Regions from separate parts of the Paenibacillus sp. NRS-1760 genome, predicted to be linked through region 2. Evidence: riboswitches for the same ligand, from Rfam matches in the RefSeq annotation. Region 2 holds a riboswitch; each other region holds the start of a gene.
What was found. A riboswitch is a leader RNA that binds a small molecule or an ion and turns the genes downstream of it on or off. The one in region 2 is predicted to bind cyclic di-AMP.
Positions count from the first base shown of each region.

Region 1: it holds a riboswitch for cyclic di-AMP, as region 2 does, so the genes downstream of both, ACIFSR_RS26680 (ubiquitin-like domain-containing protein) here and ACIFSR_RS00205 (C40 family peptidase) in region 2, are expected to answer to the same signal.
Region 3: it holds a riboswitch for cyclic di-AMP, as region 2 does, so the genes downstream of both, ACIFSR_RS12070 (NAD-binding protein) here and ACIFSR_RS00205 (C40 family peptidase) in region 2, are expected to answer to the same signal.

Region 1 covers NZ_JBITPK010000019.1:63,176-68,407, reverse strand. The annotation lists gene ACIFSR_RS26690 (HD domain-containing protein) at 1-856, shown strand, start outside; gene ACIFSR_RS26685 (TatD family hydrolase) at 874-1,647, shown strand; cyclic di-AMP (ydaO/yuaA leader) riboswitch at 1,832-2,012, shown strand; gene ACIFSR_RS26680 (ubiquitin-like domain-containing protein) at 2,261-3,409, shown strand; gene rnmV (ribonuclease M5) at 3,534-4,082, shown strand; gene rsmA (16S rRNA (adenine(1518)-N(6)/adenine(1519)-N(6))-dimethyltransferase RsmA) at 4,087-5,004, shown strand; gene yabG (sporulation peptidase YabG) at 5,081-5,232, shown strand, end outside.
Region 2 covers NZ_JBITPK010000002.1:40,918-46,149, reverse strand. The annotation lists gene ACIFSR_RS00215 (MFS transporter) at 1-1,112, shown strand, start outside; gene ACIFSR_RS00210 (deoxyribodipyrimidine photo-lyase) at 1,209-2,552, opposite strand; gene ACIFSR_RS00205 (C40 family peptidase) at 2,711-3,187, opposite strand; cyclic di-AMP (ydaO/yuaA leader) riboswitch at 3,191-3,344, opposite strand; gene ACIFSR_RS00200 (hypothetical protein) at 3,762-4,346, opposite strand; gene ACIFSR_RS00195 (hypothetical protein) at 4,512-5,232, opposite strand, start outside.
Region 3 covers NZ_JBITPK010000010.1:226,819-232,050, forward strand. The annotation lists gene ACIFSR_RS12065 (hypothetical protein) at 1-270, opposite strand, end outside; cyclic di-AMP (ydaO/yuaA leader) riboswitch at 710-908, shown strand; cyclic di-AMP (ydaO/yuaA leader) riboswitch at 1,000-1,170, shown strand; gene ACIFSR_RS12070 (NAD-binding protein) at 1,289-1,687, shown strand; gene kdpF (K(+)-transporting ATPase subunit F) at 1,811-1,888, shown strand; gene kdpA (potassium-transporting ATPase subunit KdpA) at 1,907-3,586, shown strand; gene kdpB (potassium-transporting ATPase subunit KdpB) at 3,605-5,232, shown strand, end outside.

The sequences.
Region 1 (5,232 bases), on a different contig from region 2:
TGCAGTCATACAAAAAAAATATCCAAAGCCGATTGTTGTTAGTTTGATTTCAAGCCAAATGGATGCTGATCGGATGGATTATTTGCTCCGAGACGCGTATTTTACAGGTGTTAACTATGGAACATTTGATTTAGAGCGCATTTTGCGCGTATTGCGTCCTTATAAAGGGCAAATTGTAGTTAAAGAGAGCGGTATGCACGCAGTTGAACATTATTTGATGTCTCGTTATCAAATGTATTGGCAAATTTACTTCCATCCGGTTACAAGAAGCTCGGAAATTATTCTACGTCAAATATTTCGTAGAGCACAGGAGCTTTACGTGGGTGGCTACTCCTTTCAGTGGATGCCTAAGCAGCTGAAATGCTTGCTTCAGAACACGATGACGGTGCACGACTATCTGAAGCTGGATGAAGCACTCGTTCAGACCGCTTTCGCAGAGTGGGCGGAGGAGCATGATCCTATTTTAAGCGATCTATGTGAACGATTTCTGAACAGGCATTTATATAAGTACATTACGCTTGAAAACCCGGATGAAGAGCTGCTAAATGAGATTAGCGAATGTTTCTCTTCTATAGGAATGAATCCGGATTATCATATGGAAATCGATTTTCCATTTGACCTGCCGTATGACGTATATCGACCAGATAAAAAAGAAGGAGAAAAGAAAGAAAAAGCGCCGATTTTGTTGTTAGATGGTTTGGAAGATATAAGCGAAATATCCTCTAAATCCGACATTGTTCGTTCTATTACTGGCCTGCATCAAGGACAATATCATCTTTATTATCCAGAAGAGCCGCTCAAACAAAATATTCATCGATTGCCGGAATCACTTCGTAAGCTTTTCAAACTAGATTGAAGGAGCATAACATCAACATGACATTACTTTTTGATACACATACCCATTTAGATTCGGAAAAATTTGATGAGGATCGCGACGAGGTCATCCAGCGTGCGAAGGATGCAGGCGTGCATATGCTTGTCAATATTGGTTTTAACCGTGAAACGATCCCTACAACGATGGCGCTAGCAGAGAAATATGATTTTATATACGCAGCAGTTGGTTGGCATCCAGTTGACAGTATAGATATGCTTCCAGAGGATTTGGAATGGATTGAACGTCTATGCGCGCATGAGAAGGTTGTCGCCATTGGTGAGATTGGACTCGATTATCACTGGGATACTTCTCCAAAAGAGGTACAACAAAGGGTTTTTCGTGAGCAAATTCGTCTTGCTCGTAAGGTGGGCAAGCCAATTGTCATTCATAATCGGGATGCTCATGAGGACATTATTCGTATTCTTCAGGAAGAGAATGCAGCAGAGGTTGGCGGTGTCATGCATTGCTTCTCCGGCAGCTGGGAAACGGCTAAACAATGTCTTGATATGAACTTCTATATATCATTTGGAGGACCCGTTACTTTCAAAAATGCAAGGGTGCCAAAAGAGGTGCTTAAGCAGGTTCCGATCGACCGAATTTTGATCGAAACTGATGCTCCATATTTAACTCCTCACCCGTTCAGAGGGAAGCGAAATGAGTCCTCTTACGTCTCTTTAGTTGCAGAGACAGCAGCCGAATTATTGGGCAAAACGGTAGAAGAAATAGGCGTAATTACGACTGAAAACGGTCGAAGATGTTTTGGTATTGTCTAAAAACGAGAGGAATAATGAGAAATAGAGACCTTTATCGCGTAAAAACTAATTTTTATAGCGATAATCGCTTATTTTTTCCTGCTTTATCCTGCTTTTTCGCTTAAATCGTCTTTTATCGTATCTTTACAATTGACCTCGTATGAAGGTATGATTCATCTCAGAGCAATAAAATTTTGTATTGGATTTCCAGTTTACGCTTAATCTCCATTCGGAGAGCGGGGGAACCATGTACGGTTTTTGAAACCGTATTTTGAATTCTTCAGGGGTGAATTTCGAAGCCATTGCCATGAGCATTGTGTAACGAATAGGGCGACTCTCTTGTCCGAATCCGTCAGCTAACCTCGCAAGCGTTATAGAGAGTGATCAACCTCGTGCATCCATTTTTCTGTATCCCAGTGAATCATTTAACCGGGAAGCCACGAAACAGATCCTCTGTCGACGGCTTCTTTTTATTTTCGAATAATCGGGAATTTGTCGACATAGGGATAAAAGATGGGGGTGGGAGGATCGATAGCAGTACTGGATTGCGTGCTCGCACGCCAATATACTATAGTCGCGTCAGTTGTATCATGCGTAACACTTGGCGGCGGGGCTATGAAGGAGGACCGATGAAGTGGGAATACTCCAGGTTAAGGACACCCATGGGAAACGATCATCCAGCATGTCTTTCGCATTGCGATGGAAGCGTGAAAACTTGCGTTTGATTCTTTTGAGTGCTACTATCTCAATCGCTATGACTTTCATGTTTTTGGTGTTGTTGTACGGAACGGCTGTCAAAAGCGTCTCCGTAGTAGTGAACGGACAAGAAACCATTGTGGAAACGAAGCAATGGGTCCTGCAACGCCTACTGGATGAACAAGCTATCGCAATTGGACCACATGATGAGGTGTCCATACCGCTTAATGCGGCAATAAAGGACGGAGATCGTATAGAGGTGACTCATGCGATACCGGTAATTGTGAAGGCTGATGGCAAGACCTCTACTGTATATACGACAGAGAGAACAGTGCAGGCAGCGATCGAGGAATTACATATTCCAGTTCGTGGTCAAGATAAAGTAATACCTCCGCTTCATACCGTTTTGGACAACGAAATGACTGTAACCGTCGTTCGCGTAGATAAGAAGGTAGCTGAGACAGAGCGTGCAATGCCATTCTCTATTGTGAAGAAGAACGATCCAACGCTGGAAGCGGGCAAGCAGAAGCTTGTTCAACCCGGCAAGGAAGGTCTGATCGTAGAGAGTATCGAGAAGCAGTACGAGGATGGAATTCTTATATCGAAGAAGATGGTCAGCAAGGTGGTTGAAACCGCTGCGGTTAATCAGGTTGTCGCCATCGGAACGAAGAAGGAAGAGCCTAAAGTATCTGTGCTCTCGAACAAGAGCCCGAGCTTTACTTCGCTTACGAAGAGCGGTGTAACGTTTAAGGCTAGAAAAGTACTTAAAAATGTCACGTTGACTGCTTATTCTGCAGACCTCTCTTCAACAGGAAAAGATGAAAGCCATCCGGAATACGGGATTACATCATCAGGCACTCGGGTGCAAGAGGGTCGGACGATAGCTGTTGATCCGAAGGTAATTCCCATCGGTTGGTGGGTTTATATTGAAGGAATCGGTTTCCGCCGCGCTGAGGATAAAGGAAGTGCGGTTAAAGGCAACAAAATCGACGTATACTTTGATAGTACAAAGATTGCGAACAAATTCGGCAGGAAAAAAGGCATCACCGTATATGTGCTGGGGCCGAATAAACCAACTGCAAGCTAATTGTGCGGTTACCATCATCTTATCGCAATAATCAATTAAATATGCCATCATAAGGAGAGGCACTGCCTCTTCTTTTTGCATGTCTAAGGGTCTAATACAGTTTATGTAGAAGGGGATGATCTTGGTGATCAAAGAGATCATTGTCGTTGAAGGCAAAGACGATACCGTTGCAATAAAAAGGGCGGTAGATGCAGATACCATAGAGACGAATGGTTCCGCTATCGGTGAGGATGTATTGAAGAGGATTGTGCTGGCCAATGAGCGTCGCGGCGTTATTATATTCACTGACCCTGATCATGCAGGAGAACGCATTCGCAAAATTGTTGCACGTCATGCGCCAGGATGCAAGCATGCTTTTTTGCCGCAGGAGAAGGCTTTGTACAAAGGGGACATCGGCATCGAAAATGCGAGTCCTGAAGCTATTCGTGCGGCGCTCTCTGAGCTCCGTACAGAATCGGCAGATGAAGCGGGAGAAATTAGCTGGGAAGACTTAATGGATGCAGGTCTGATTGTACATCCTGATGCGTCTAATCGTCGCTTGGTTATAGGCAAGCTGCTCGGAATTGGTTATGCGAATGGCAAGCAGTTCTATAAGCGCTGTACAAGCTTTCGGATTTCCAAAGCAGAGTTTACGGAAGCTTTCCGTCAAATGGAAAAGGAACTGGAGGGATAGCTGAATGAGTCAAGAGCATAGTGAGCTTAGCAAGGAAACGGTAAAGCCATCCGCGATAGAGGTGGCTACGCCCAAACGCACCAAAGAAATCATTGCGAAATACGGTTTTTCCTTCAAAAAGAGTTTGGGACAAAACTTTCTGATCGATCAAAATATATTAAATAACATCGTAGCGTCAGCTGAGCTTGATGAAACGAAGGGCGCGCTTGAAATCGGCCCCGGTATTGGCGCGCTCACACAGCGGCTTGCCAAAGCGGCTGGTAAGGTGACGGCTGTCGAAATCGACAATAGGCTCATTCCGATTTTGAAGGATGTGCTGGAGGGCGAGGAGCATACAACCGTCATTCATGGCGATGTGCTTAAGCTTGATTTGAAGAAGCTGTTCGAAGAGCAGTTTGCGGACGTAACAGGTGTAAGTGTTGTTGCCAACTTGCCTTATTATGTGACAACGCCAATTCTTATGAAGCTGCTTGAAGAGAAGCTGCCGCTTGAGCATATCGTCGTCATGATTCAGAAGGAAGTCGCGGAGCGGATGGCAGCGAAGCCAGGCGGCAAGGAATATGGCAGCCTCAGTGTAGCCGTTCAATATTACTGCGTGCCTAAGGTTGTCTGCATGGTGCCTCATACGGTGTTTATACCGCAGCCAAATGTAGATTCAGCCGTTATTAAGCTGTCATTGCGTGACAAGCCAGCTGTTGATGTACCCGATGAGGATCATTTCTTTAAAGTGGTGCAAGCCAGCTTTGCACAGCGACGGAAGACACTGGCGAATAATCTAACTGCATTCGTGGGCAAGGAGCGCCGCGAAGCATTAACGGAAATGCTTTTAAGCAACGATATTGACCCTATAAGACGCGGTGAGACGTTGTCGCTCGAGGAATTTGCGCGGATTAGCCGCAGCATGCTGGAGGCCGGCTGGTAGAGCTAGGCCGTTTCATCATAAAATACTCACCATTCGCACGCTCTGCCCATAGGATAGACGAAGAGGTGATTTACCCATGAAGCAAGGGGACCTGGTCGTCCGCAAATCGTATGGCGGTGACGTGCTGTTCAAGGTTGAGGCTATTCGTACACATACTGCCGTTCTGAAAGGCACGGATTACCGATTGCTTGCGGATGCTCCGATTCCTGATTTGTCGGTCATACGCGA
Region 2 (5,232 bases):
AATGGATTATGAATCAATTCCTCGGGTTCCTGGTGGGTGTTCTGTTAGCGCCATCTATTACTTCGAGAGTTGGAAAAAGAGGCGCAGTACTGATTGCGATGGGCGTACTGACGCTCAGTGAGGCGGCATACAGTTTGCTGCTGCCATGGGGCTGGATGCTCGCGATTGCTCCGCTTGCGGGTCTTGGCTTTGGGATGACGGAAGCGGTCGTCGGCGCAATGATTATTGATATGGCAAAAAACGGCAAGGCATCGGCAATGAGCCGATTGGAAACCTTTTTTGGCGTTGGCGCATTGTTGATTCCAATTGCAGCGGCTTATCTGATTCAGCATAGCATATGGCAGGTTTCCTTTCCGATTCTGGCAGCGATGTCAGGCATCACCTTTGTTCTCTGGCTGACGATGTCCTTTGGAGAGCTGGATGATGAGCTTGGTATAGTTGCTCGAACACCGGAAGTGAAGGAAGGCCATTCGAATGAGTTGGAAGGATTGCAATCCACTCGCGGATCTGTCTTTTTTGGCTATCCGCGCAAAGCACTTCCATTTCTCTTGTTATCGGCTTTATTTTTTATGCTTTATGTAGGAATGGAAATGAGCTTCTCCAACTATCTGCCTTCTATTCTCATCGTTCGTTCAGGCGTAGGAGAATCCAGTGCGGCAGCGGTGCTCAGCTTGTTCTGGGGAACGATGGTGCTAGGGCGTCTATTTGCGGGGCTGCTGGCTGATCGAATGGGTTATTCGCGTTATTTGCTTATTGCTACAGCAGGCGCCTCGGTCGTTTTTGTTTTAATGGCTGTTATGGGTCAGCTTAGCTGGATGCTTGCCTTTGTCGCACTTAGCGGATTGTTCTTCTCGGGTATATTCGGTATCGCTCTTGTTTATGCCAATGAGCTCATTCCAGGTATGACGGAGAGGACAACGAGTTTGCTTGTAGCATTCGGCGGGCTTGGAGGAGCGATTTTTCCGCGTTTGACTGGCTGGATAATGGATCAGTACAACGTGCAATCTACGTTATGGTATATAAGCAGCTTAGTTATACTGATGCTGCTTCTGCTAGCGGCGATGCTCCTGCTCGGAAGAAAACAAGTTCACAGCGTACGATCCAAGGCTTAAATGAACTACAAATTATAAAAAACCTCCACATTCGCTGTTTCAAAGCGGGTGTGGAGGTTTATTTATTATTAAACGTGTTATTCTAAATGTTTTCAGCTATTTAAGAATGGTTTTGTATACCTCTATGGCGCGCGCGCGTGATGCTTTCAAGTCGACGATGGCACCGCTTTGCGGCTGATGAATCTCTTTGTCTGTCAAATGATTCAAATGAGGCAGCCAGCGCCTAATATAGCTGCCGCTAGGATCATGCGTCTGTGACTGAGTTGCGGGATTCATGATGCGGAAGTAAGGCGCTGCGTCATACCCGAGTGAAGAGCACCACAGCCAACCGCCGCGATTAAGCGTGTTGTCATAATCGCTTAAGTGAAGGCGGAAATATTGTTCGCCAAGCGTGAAGGGACATAGCAGATTTTTAGTTAAAAACATAGCTGTTACCATTCGCAAGCGGTTGGGCAGCTCACCTGTACGATTGAGCTGCGTCATGGCCGCATCAATGATTGGAATGCCGGTGGCAGCTGCAGCCCATGCTTCTAGATGAGCATCTGAGAGCTTGGACATATCAGCGAGCTGCTCGTAACGAAAAAAATCATCATGATACATCGCTTGATATAAATAAAAATCACGCCATGCCAGCTGCCTTACCCATGATTCAGACCCCGGAAGCCCTTGGGTCATTTCGTAGGCTTGGCGGGCGGAGATGGCGCCCGTATTAAGGAAACGTGCAAGCTGGCTTGTATGATCGTCGGCATAAGCGTCCCTGCTCTCCGAATAAGAGGCAAGGCGTTCTCGTACGAACCGTTCCAGCTTGGATAATCCTTTGGACGATCCTTGCACGTTTGTGCCGCCTAGGGCGCATGAAACGGATTCGGGCAAAGCGAAGGACAACGCAACCTTGGCATTAATTTCGCTTAAGGTAGCAAGCTCATGAATCGTCGTTTCACTCATTGGGCTATAGCACTCCAGCATAAAGCTGCTCCACTTGCGATAAAAGGGTGTGAAAACCTTGTATGGCTCCATTTTTCGAGCAAATGCCGGGAAAGCATCTAGATCAGCAAGAGGTGAATCGGCAATAGACATCCAGCGGCGGCCAAGGCTGCGTGTGATTAGCCCAAGCTGCTCATCTCGCTGCCGTGAGTAAGGCGTATAGTCTGTATGAACAATAACCTCATCAATAGGATGCTCATGCAGCAGTGCTTCGGTGATCGCAGCAGGATTACCATAAAGCACATGCAGTTCCTTTCCTGCATTAGAATAGCTGTGCAGAAGCGAGGCGGCTTGCGCCATGAAATTTCGACCGCTATGACTAGTTAAACGGCCATCTCCTGTAATAACGGGATCTATGATTAGCAAATGAATGCCTTGTTTCTCTTTTTTCTTCAAATAATCAAAAGCGCGCAAATCTGCAATACGCAAATCCTTGCGGTGAATAAACAAATACATCAGTGATAGCTCCTTCCATAAGCGCAACAGTGAACGGCCGCATTCCAGCTGGAATGAAACAGCAAAGCCGCAAGTCATTTGTCGTCAGAGGACAAAAAACTGCGGCTTTGCTAGATGAGTCTACCCGTTCAATCCTCAAGAAGAGGGATTAGGTTGCTCTATTTTACGTCAACGTTGGCTTGGTATGAATCAGCATCCATGATACGACGAGCAGTTACATATCGTCCCTCATAGTACTCGGAGTTAAGTTTGTCAGTTACAACGCCTCTGCTCGAGGATGAATGTACAAACTTTCCATCTCCAATGTAAATGCCAACATGGGATACGGCGCTATTATTGCCGCCAACTGTGTCGAAGAACACAAGATCTCCCGCAATGAGGTCAGCCTTAGCGACCTTTGTACCTTCTTTTGCTTGCGAACCAGAAGTACGTGAAAGCTCAATGCCCATTTTCTCGAACACATAGCTCGTGAAGCCGGAGCAATCAAAACCTTTCGACGACGTTCCGCCGCTTTTGTACGGAGTGCCAATAAGATCATTAACAATTCCGTTCAATTTTGAGTCAGCGAAAGCGCTTCCCGCTTGAAAAGCGAGCACGAGAACGAGACCCAGGATTAATGCGGTAATCTTCTTCAATTGTGAAACTCCTTCCAATGCCGACGAGGTTAGCTGTGGGGTTCGGTTGAAGGCTCCCTATGATTCCTCGGGCGTTTGAAAAAAACTCAAACGTCGGAATCAATTCACCCAAAGTGGTTCCCCCGTATCCCAATAGGGAATTAGGCAGTTTTTTTATTGCTTTGAGAAATATTCGATTATTTTCAATGATCTCCTGCCTTTAGTGGCAATTTCTAATAATTCTCATGTAACCTTTTGACAATTTGCTTCGTTAAACCGTTCTTTCTGTAATATAAACACGCCATAGTAGTGCTTTCTAACTAAATACATGGAGTCAATTTCATTAATTATGTGGATGTTGTGTAAAATATACCTATTTGTCCTTTAGGTGCTATATCGCAAGGACTAGCTTAAAGTGCCGTAAACGGCGGTATTTCACTATTTTGCTCCTAATAAATTAGAAAAATCTCATCTATATCACTCGTGAATAAGCGTAGATTCAGACAGCCTAGCTGCTGCTCCAGATAGAGCGGCAGAAATAGACAAAGGAGGCTGTTCATGAGAACAGCCCCCTTTGGGCAATCGAAAAAAAGTTTTATTTTGCAGTAACGATTTTTTCAGAAATGAGCTGTGGATCGTTGTTTTTTTGCTGCATCCAAAACTGTACCTTGTATTTTCCAGCATTTTTAAAATCGTAGGAAACGAGCTTGGAGCTGAACCAAAAGGTGTCTTTTTCGACGAACTCTTTAAAATCATCATCATCCTGGCTGCGGCTGTCGATTGTCGTTTCCTTATCATTAGGATCAACGATGGTCACTTTGAACTCTGAAATCGCCATATTCAAATTATCGATTTGCGCTTGCACTAAAAATTTCTGAACACTGCCTTTATCAACCTGTCCGAACATAGCTCGCTTCTCGTTCATTAGAAACATATGCACATTGGGCTTTTGAATAATGAGCTTCTTATCACTGCTCTTCCATTGGACGAAGGCTTGGAGGCTGTCGCTTAAAGAACGAATACTAATATAAACCTTATCATCCACAACGACAGCATCGTCAGTGGATTGCTTATTATTATAAAGGAGCGTTACCTTCTGAAATAGTTTGTCTGCTGCAACCAATGAACCGCCCGATAAGAGCAATACCATGGATATAATAACTAGTTTTTTACGCATCATTTGTGAATATCCCCCATTTTTGATTTTCTTTCAGTTATTTATACAGAACTGCCATCATTTAGTTGCGGTTAGTTGTAAAAAAAACCTCCACACCACAGCAAAGCGTGGAATGAAGGTTTATTTTTGCTTCAGCATCTAGAGGACGCTGAAGGCTTTTTTGGTTTGCTACATTCTTTTCGTTTCCAAAAAGTCATATTGCGCGGCAATCGTCCAAACCTTCATCAGTGTTTGAATGAGATAATAGCCTTGATGCAGGATAAGTGCAATTAGCCCGGCCCAAAGCATGGAGAGACTTGTCACCACAAGCCCAGCAGCCGCTCCAATCCCCCACATGATGAGCGACACAGCTGCATAGGTGAGGAAATTTTGGAGAGCGTGCCATAAGGAACGGAATATGCTTCCTCCTGATGCAGCGCTGAATTGCATGGCTAGAAACAGCAGATGCAGTACTGTGCCCCATAGGAGCCATAGAAGGGCTCCAGGGAGCACCGTTTGCAGTAGCTCTGGAATAGAGCCGCTCTCTAGCAGAGCATCCAGTGAGCGCGGCAGCACATACCAAGCAGGAGCCACAGATAAAATAACCTCGATCCAGTAAAGCAGAACTACAGGCTTCCAAGCTTTGCGAATGCCTTCTAGAAATCGTGTCCCTCCATTCGATCTGGACTGATTTAACGAATAGAATAGACCGGCATTGAATAAGGGAGTGATCAGCATTCGGGCAACAAGGAGACCGCCCAGCGTCCAGACGTAAGGATTAATGAGATCGGTCTTGAACAGCTGGAATTGTGCTTCGGTCATGAATAGCTGAACGGCTGCTTCTGAAGGAGCGGAGCTTGGATATCGCCGCAGCAGCGGAGCTACGACCGAATCAATGAAGCGGTAAAGG
Region 3 (5,232 bases), on a different contig from region 2:
AAAAACAAAAGGTGACGCAAGAGGAAGTGTGCCGATGAACCTTAGCAGCATACTGCTCCATCTGATCCAGTCGCGAGGCTTCTCGGATTTTTTAATAAACAGCTCACTCCAGCCATGACCACCAGCAGTGGAGAGTCTTAGGCAAACACGGTAACCATTCGATTCAAGCATGGAAGCCGGCAGCACAAACATTTGAATTCGTTTAATTTCAAACAAGGCAGCAGGATGATTATCCAAGCTTGGTAAGGGTACTTCAACTGGTGTAGACATCAATGAGATCTCTCCTCGATTTGAATAATTCACCGATAATACTCAGCCATATTGGCTTGCCGTCTATGGTAAACCCGAAATGCAATATTGTAAAACTGTGGTATATCGTGAAAAGGCAGCCATATGCCATATTAAAAGAAATCCATTCGTTATGGCAGCAAAAAGATATTTATTCTTCGAAATACTCGTTTATTCTCTTCCATTCTCGATTATAGAGAAATCTGATTATTCACGCATAAAATCGTTAGAAAGGGAATGAACACTATTTTTGAAAACAAGAGTAAAATTGAGAAATAGTGAGATATCGAGAGATCGAAATGAATGTAAGCGTTGCGAATCGCTCTGCAAGGCTGAAACTGGCTAAATTAGGTAGCAGGCTGCCTTTACAGTATTTATAGCGAGGAGTAATATTCGATACAGGATTTATAAATAAGTTTCGATTTACTGATCGCTGAGTTTCCGTGAAAGCGGAAGCGGGGGAACCAATAATGACGCGATGCGCCTGTTCGATGTGAGAGTCGAACAAACGCAGAGCAGGGGTGAATCTTTGACAGGTGCCATGGATACCGGTCAAAGTAGGGCGACTCTCACCGCCCGAATCCGACAGCTAACCTCGTAAGCGTGGACCGAGAGAGGAATGATGAAGCTTGTGATCGATTAACTTCGACCGCAGAGTGTCATAGACCTCTGTGGTTTTTTGTGCCCAAAAAAGCTTTATTTGCTACAAAATGTAAGAAAACGCTGAGTCCTGCAGCAGCAGGAACGGGGGAACCAACGAACGATTCGTGTGTAATCACGATTTCGCTTCATGGGGTGAATCGCTTGAAAATGATCAAGCGTAGGGCAACTCTCAAGGCCCGAATCCGACAGCTAACCTCGTAAGTGTACTCGAGAGAGGCAACAGCCATCGTGCTTCCCGCGGCTTATTCTGCTGCGGGCAAAGAAGCCGCGGGAAAAGTTCCTCTTATCCCAAGGCTTCTTTTTTGTTGCCTTTTTTACCATATGGAGGAGAATTCGGTTGCAGGAAGAGCATATTATTGTAGCTGGTCTAAACGAGGCCGGCCAATCATTTATACGAACTTTGCAGTTTCATCAATTAAAATTTATCGTTTTGACCAATAGCAAACAGGAACAAAAACAGCTTCGCAAGCAGGGCATCAGCAATGTTTTGTATATCAATACGAATGATCGTCAAAGCTGGAATGTTCCTTCGATGAACATTAGCGAGGTATTTATATTCGAGAGCAGCTTGGCGCTTAGCTGCCGCTTTGTTCAGTGCTGCAGAGCTTGGACCTCAAAGTCCATTTACGTCATCACACAACAATGGAATCCAAGGGCTATTTACAAGGGGCTCGGAGCGGATCATATCGTATTCTCTCATACCGGTGAAGTCGGTTTTCTATTAAGCAACAAATAATGCAGGAGGGGTTTACATGCAGGATTTTTATATGTTCGGGGCGTTGTTAGCTAGCTTCGGTTTATTTTACGGATTTTTAACTTGGTGCTCCAGTGTTATTGAGAAAACAGGGGGCGAGGGCCAATGACTGTCATAGCGATAGTGGCTGTATTTGTTTTCGTTTATCTGATTTATGCGTTAATTCATCCGGAGAAGTTTTAATAGAGGGGGATTTACAAGATGGATATTTTACAATTGCTTATCGTCATTGCCGTTCTTGTATTGTTAGTTAAGCCGCTTGGTACTTACGTCTATCATGTGTTCTCAAATGAACACAATCGGTTAGACAAAGTATTCGGAGGGACGGAGCGATTTATATTTAAGCTTATTGGTCTCAAAAAAAGAGAGGGCATGAGCTGGAAGATATACGCACTCAGCTTTGTTGCAACCAATTTAATTTTAGTTGCTTTCAGCTATTTGATATTGCGGTTCCAAAATGCGCTGCCGTTTAATCCAAATGGCATGGCAGCCATGGAGCCTACACTGACTTTCAATACAGTCATCAGCTTTATTACCAATACGAATCTTCAGCATTACAGCGGGGAGAGTGCCTTATCTTATTTCTCCCAAATGGCGGTCATCATGATGATGATGTTCACGTCAGCGGCGACGGGCTTCTCGGTTGCCATCGCGTTTGTTCGTGGGATTACGAGTAAAGGAACGACGATCGGCAACTTTTTCGAGGATTTTGTAAAAGCACACACAAGAATTTTTCTTCCGATTTCCTTTATTATCACGCTAGTGCTTGTCGCTCTTCAGGTGCCGCAAACGCTTGATCCGACATTCACAATTAAAACGCTAGAGGGAGCCATGCAGCAAATTGCAATTGGTCCTGTAGCTTCGCTTGAATCCATCAAACATTTGGGCACAAACGGCGGCGGTTTTTTTGGAGTGAACTCGGCTCATCCATTTGAAAACCCAAATCCATTAACGAATGTGATTCAAATCTTGTCGATGTGGGCGTTGCCGGCTTCACTGCCTTATGCATTTGGGCTTTTTGCTAAAAACAAAAAGCAGGGCTGGGTTGTATTCTCCGCCATGATGTGTTTGTTTCTAGTGTTTCTAAGCCTTGCTTACACATCGGAGAAAACAGGCAATCCTGCAATGAGCGCACTAGGAATCGACGCTACTCAAGGAAGCATGGAAGGCAAGGAAGTAAGGTTCGGTATCGCGCAATCAGCACTGTTCACAACGGTAACAGCCGCTGCGACAACGGGTACCGTCAACAATATGCATGACACGCTTACACCGCTTGGCGGCTTGGTCCCGCTTGCTGAAATGATGCTTAATGTCGTCTTTGGAGGCAAGGGAGTAGGGCTTATCAATATGCTCATGTACGCCATACTAGCTGTGTTTATATGCGGGCTGATGGTCGGGCGAACGCCAGAGTTTCTGGGACGAAAAGTAGAGCCGCGAGAAATGAAACTGATAGCGATAGCAATTCTAGTTCATCCCTTCATTATATTAGTGCCTACCGCCATTGCTTTTATGACGGATTTGGGTCACGGGGCGATAACGAATCCAGGGTTCCACGGCATTAGCCAGGTGCTTTACGAATATACGTCATCGGCAGCGAATAATGGCTCCGGCTTTGAGGGATTAGGCGACAATACGCCGTTCTGGAATATTAGTACTGGGCTAGTCATGCTGACCGGCCGTTATATTTCGATGATTGCGATGCTTGCGGTTGCAGGATCTCTTGTTCGCAAGCAGCCTGTTCCAGAAACAATCGGGACGTTCCGTACAGATAATGGACTTTTCACTATATTACTAATTGGTACTGTTCTTTTAATTGGTGCATTAACCTTCTTGCCGGTCATCGTGCTTGGGCCGGTTGCAGAATATTTGACACTCCGCTAACGGATGAGGTGAACGATAATGAATAAAAATAAGAAGAATAATTTGCTGTCGGGAGATGCGGTTAAACATGCCGTCATAGATAGCTTTGTGAAATTAAATCCAGTTACGATGATGAAAAATCCAGTTATGTTTGTTGTCGAGGTAGGGACGGTTATCGTTCTGCTGATGACTATTTTTCCAAATTACTTTAATTCTCAAGAACGCATAGGCTTTAATATTACCGTGTTTTTCATCCTGCTTTTCACACTGCTGTTCGCAAACTTTGCTGAAGCCATTGCAGAGGGCAGAGGCAAGGCACAGGCCAATTCGCTCAAAAAATCTAAGCAGGAAATGAGCGCCAATAAGCTCGTCGGCAGCTCTATTGTAGTCGTATCATCAACGGAGCTCCGCAAAGGCGATATTTTCATCGTCACGCAAGGTGAGATGATTCCTGGTGATGGCGAGGTCATTGAAGGGCTGGCTTCCGTAGATGAATCAGCGATTACAGGTGAATCGGCGCCAGTTATTAAAGAAGCTGGAGGAGATTTCAGCTCGGTTACAGGCGGTACAAGGGTTGTGAGTGACAAAATTAAAGTGCGCATGACGAGTGACCCCGGGGAGTCATTCATCGATCGGATGATTGCCCTTGTTGAAGGAGCGAAACGTCAGAAGACGCCTAATGAAATTGCGCTCAATACGCTTTTGACGAGCTTAACGATTATTTTCTTAATTGTAGTTGTTACATTGGCACCAATCGCTGACTATTTGGGTATCCACTTAGAAATTCCAGTATTAATCGCGCTGCTCGTATGTTTGATTCCGACGACTATCGGCGGACTATTATCAGCAATCGGCATTGCTGGGATGGATAGAGTAACTCAGTTTAATGTACTGGCTATGTCAGGTAAGGCTGTTGAAGCTGCAGGGGACATTAATACGATGATTTTGGATAAAACCGGAACGATCACGTTCGGCAACCGGATGGCAAGCGAGCTTGTGCCTGTCGGTGGCAGCAATCTTCAAACTTTATCGAGTTGGGCGGCTATTAGCTCGCTTAAGGATGAAACGCCTGAAGGCCGTTCTGTGCTTGAATGGATGAAGAAGCAGGGCTTAAGCTATGATGCTTCACTTGCAGAAGGCGGCGAATTTATTGAATTCAAAGCAGAGACGCGAATGAGCGGCATTGATCTGGCAAACGGCCGCCGAGTTCGGAAGGGCTCTGTCGATGCGGTTCGGAAGTGGGTAGCTTCACAGGGGGGAACCATCCCATCCGATTTAGAAAATATTTCAAATACGATTGCTACATTAGGCGGTACACCGCTCGCAGTAGCTGTTGATAACCAAATCTTTGGTGTTATCTATTTGAAGGATACCGTTAAGCCAGGAATGAAGGAAAGATTCGATCAGCTGCGAGAGATGGGCATCAAAACGATTATGTGTACGGGAGACAATCCGCTTACTGCAGCAACCATCGCACATGAAGCGGGAGTCGACGATTTTATTGCGGAGAGCAGGCCGGAAGATAAAATAGCTGTTATACGCCGTGAACAAGCCGAAGGAAAAATGGTTGCGATGACTGGTGACGGTACAAACGATGCTCCTGCACTTGCCCAAGCGGATGTGGGTCTTGCTATGAACAGCGGGACGATTGCTGCAAAAGAAGCTGC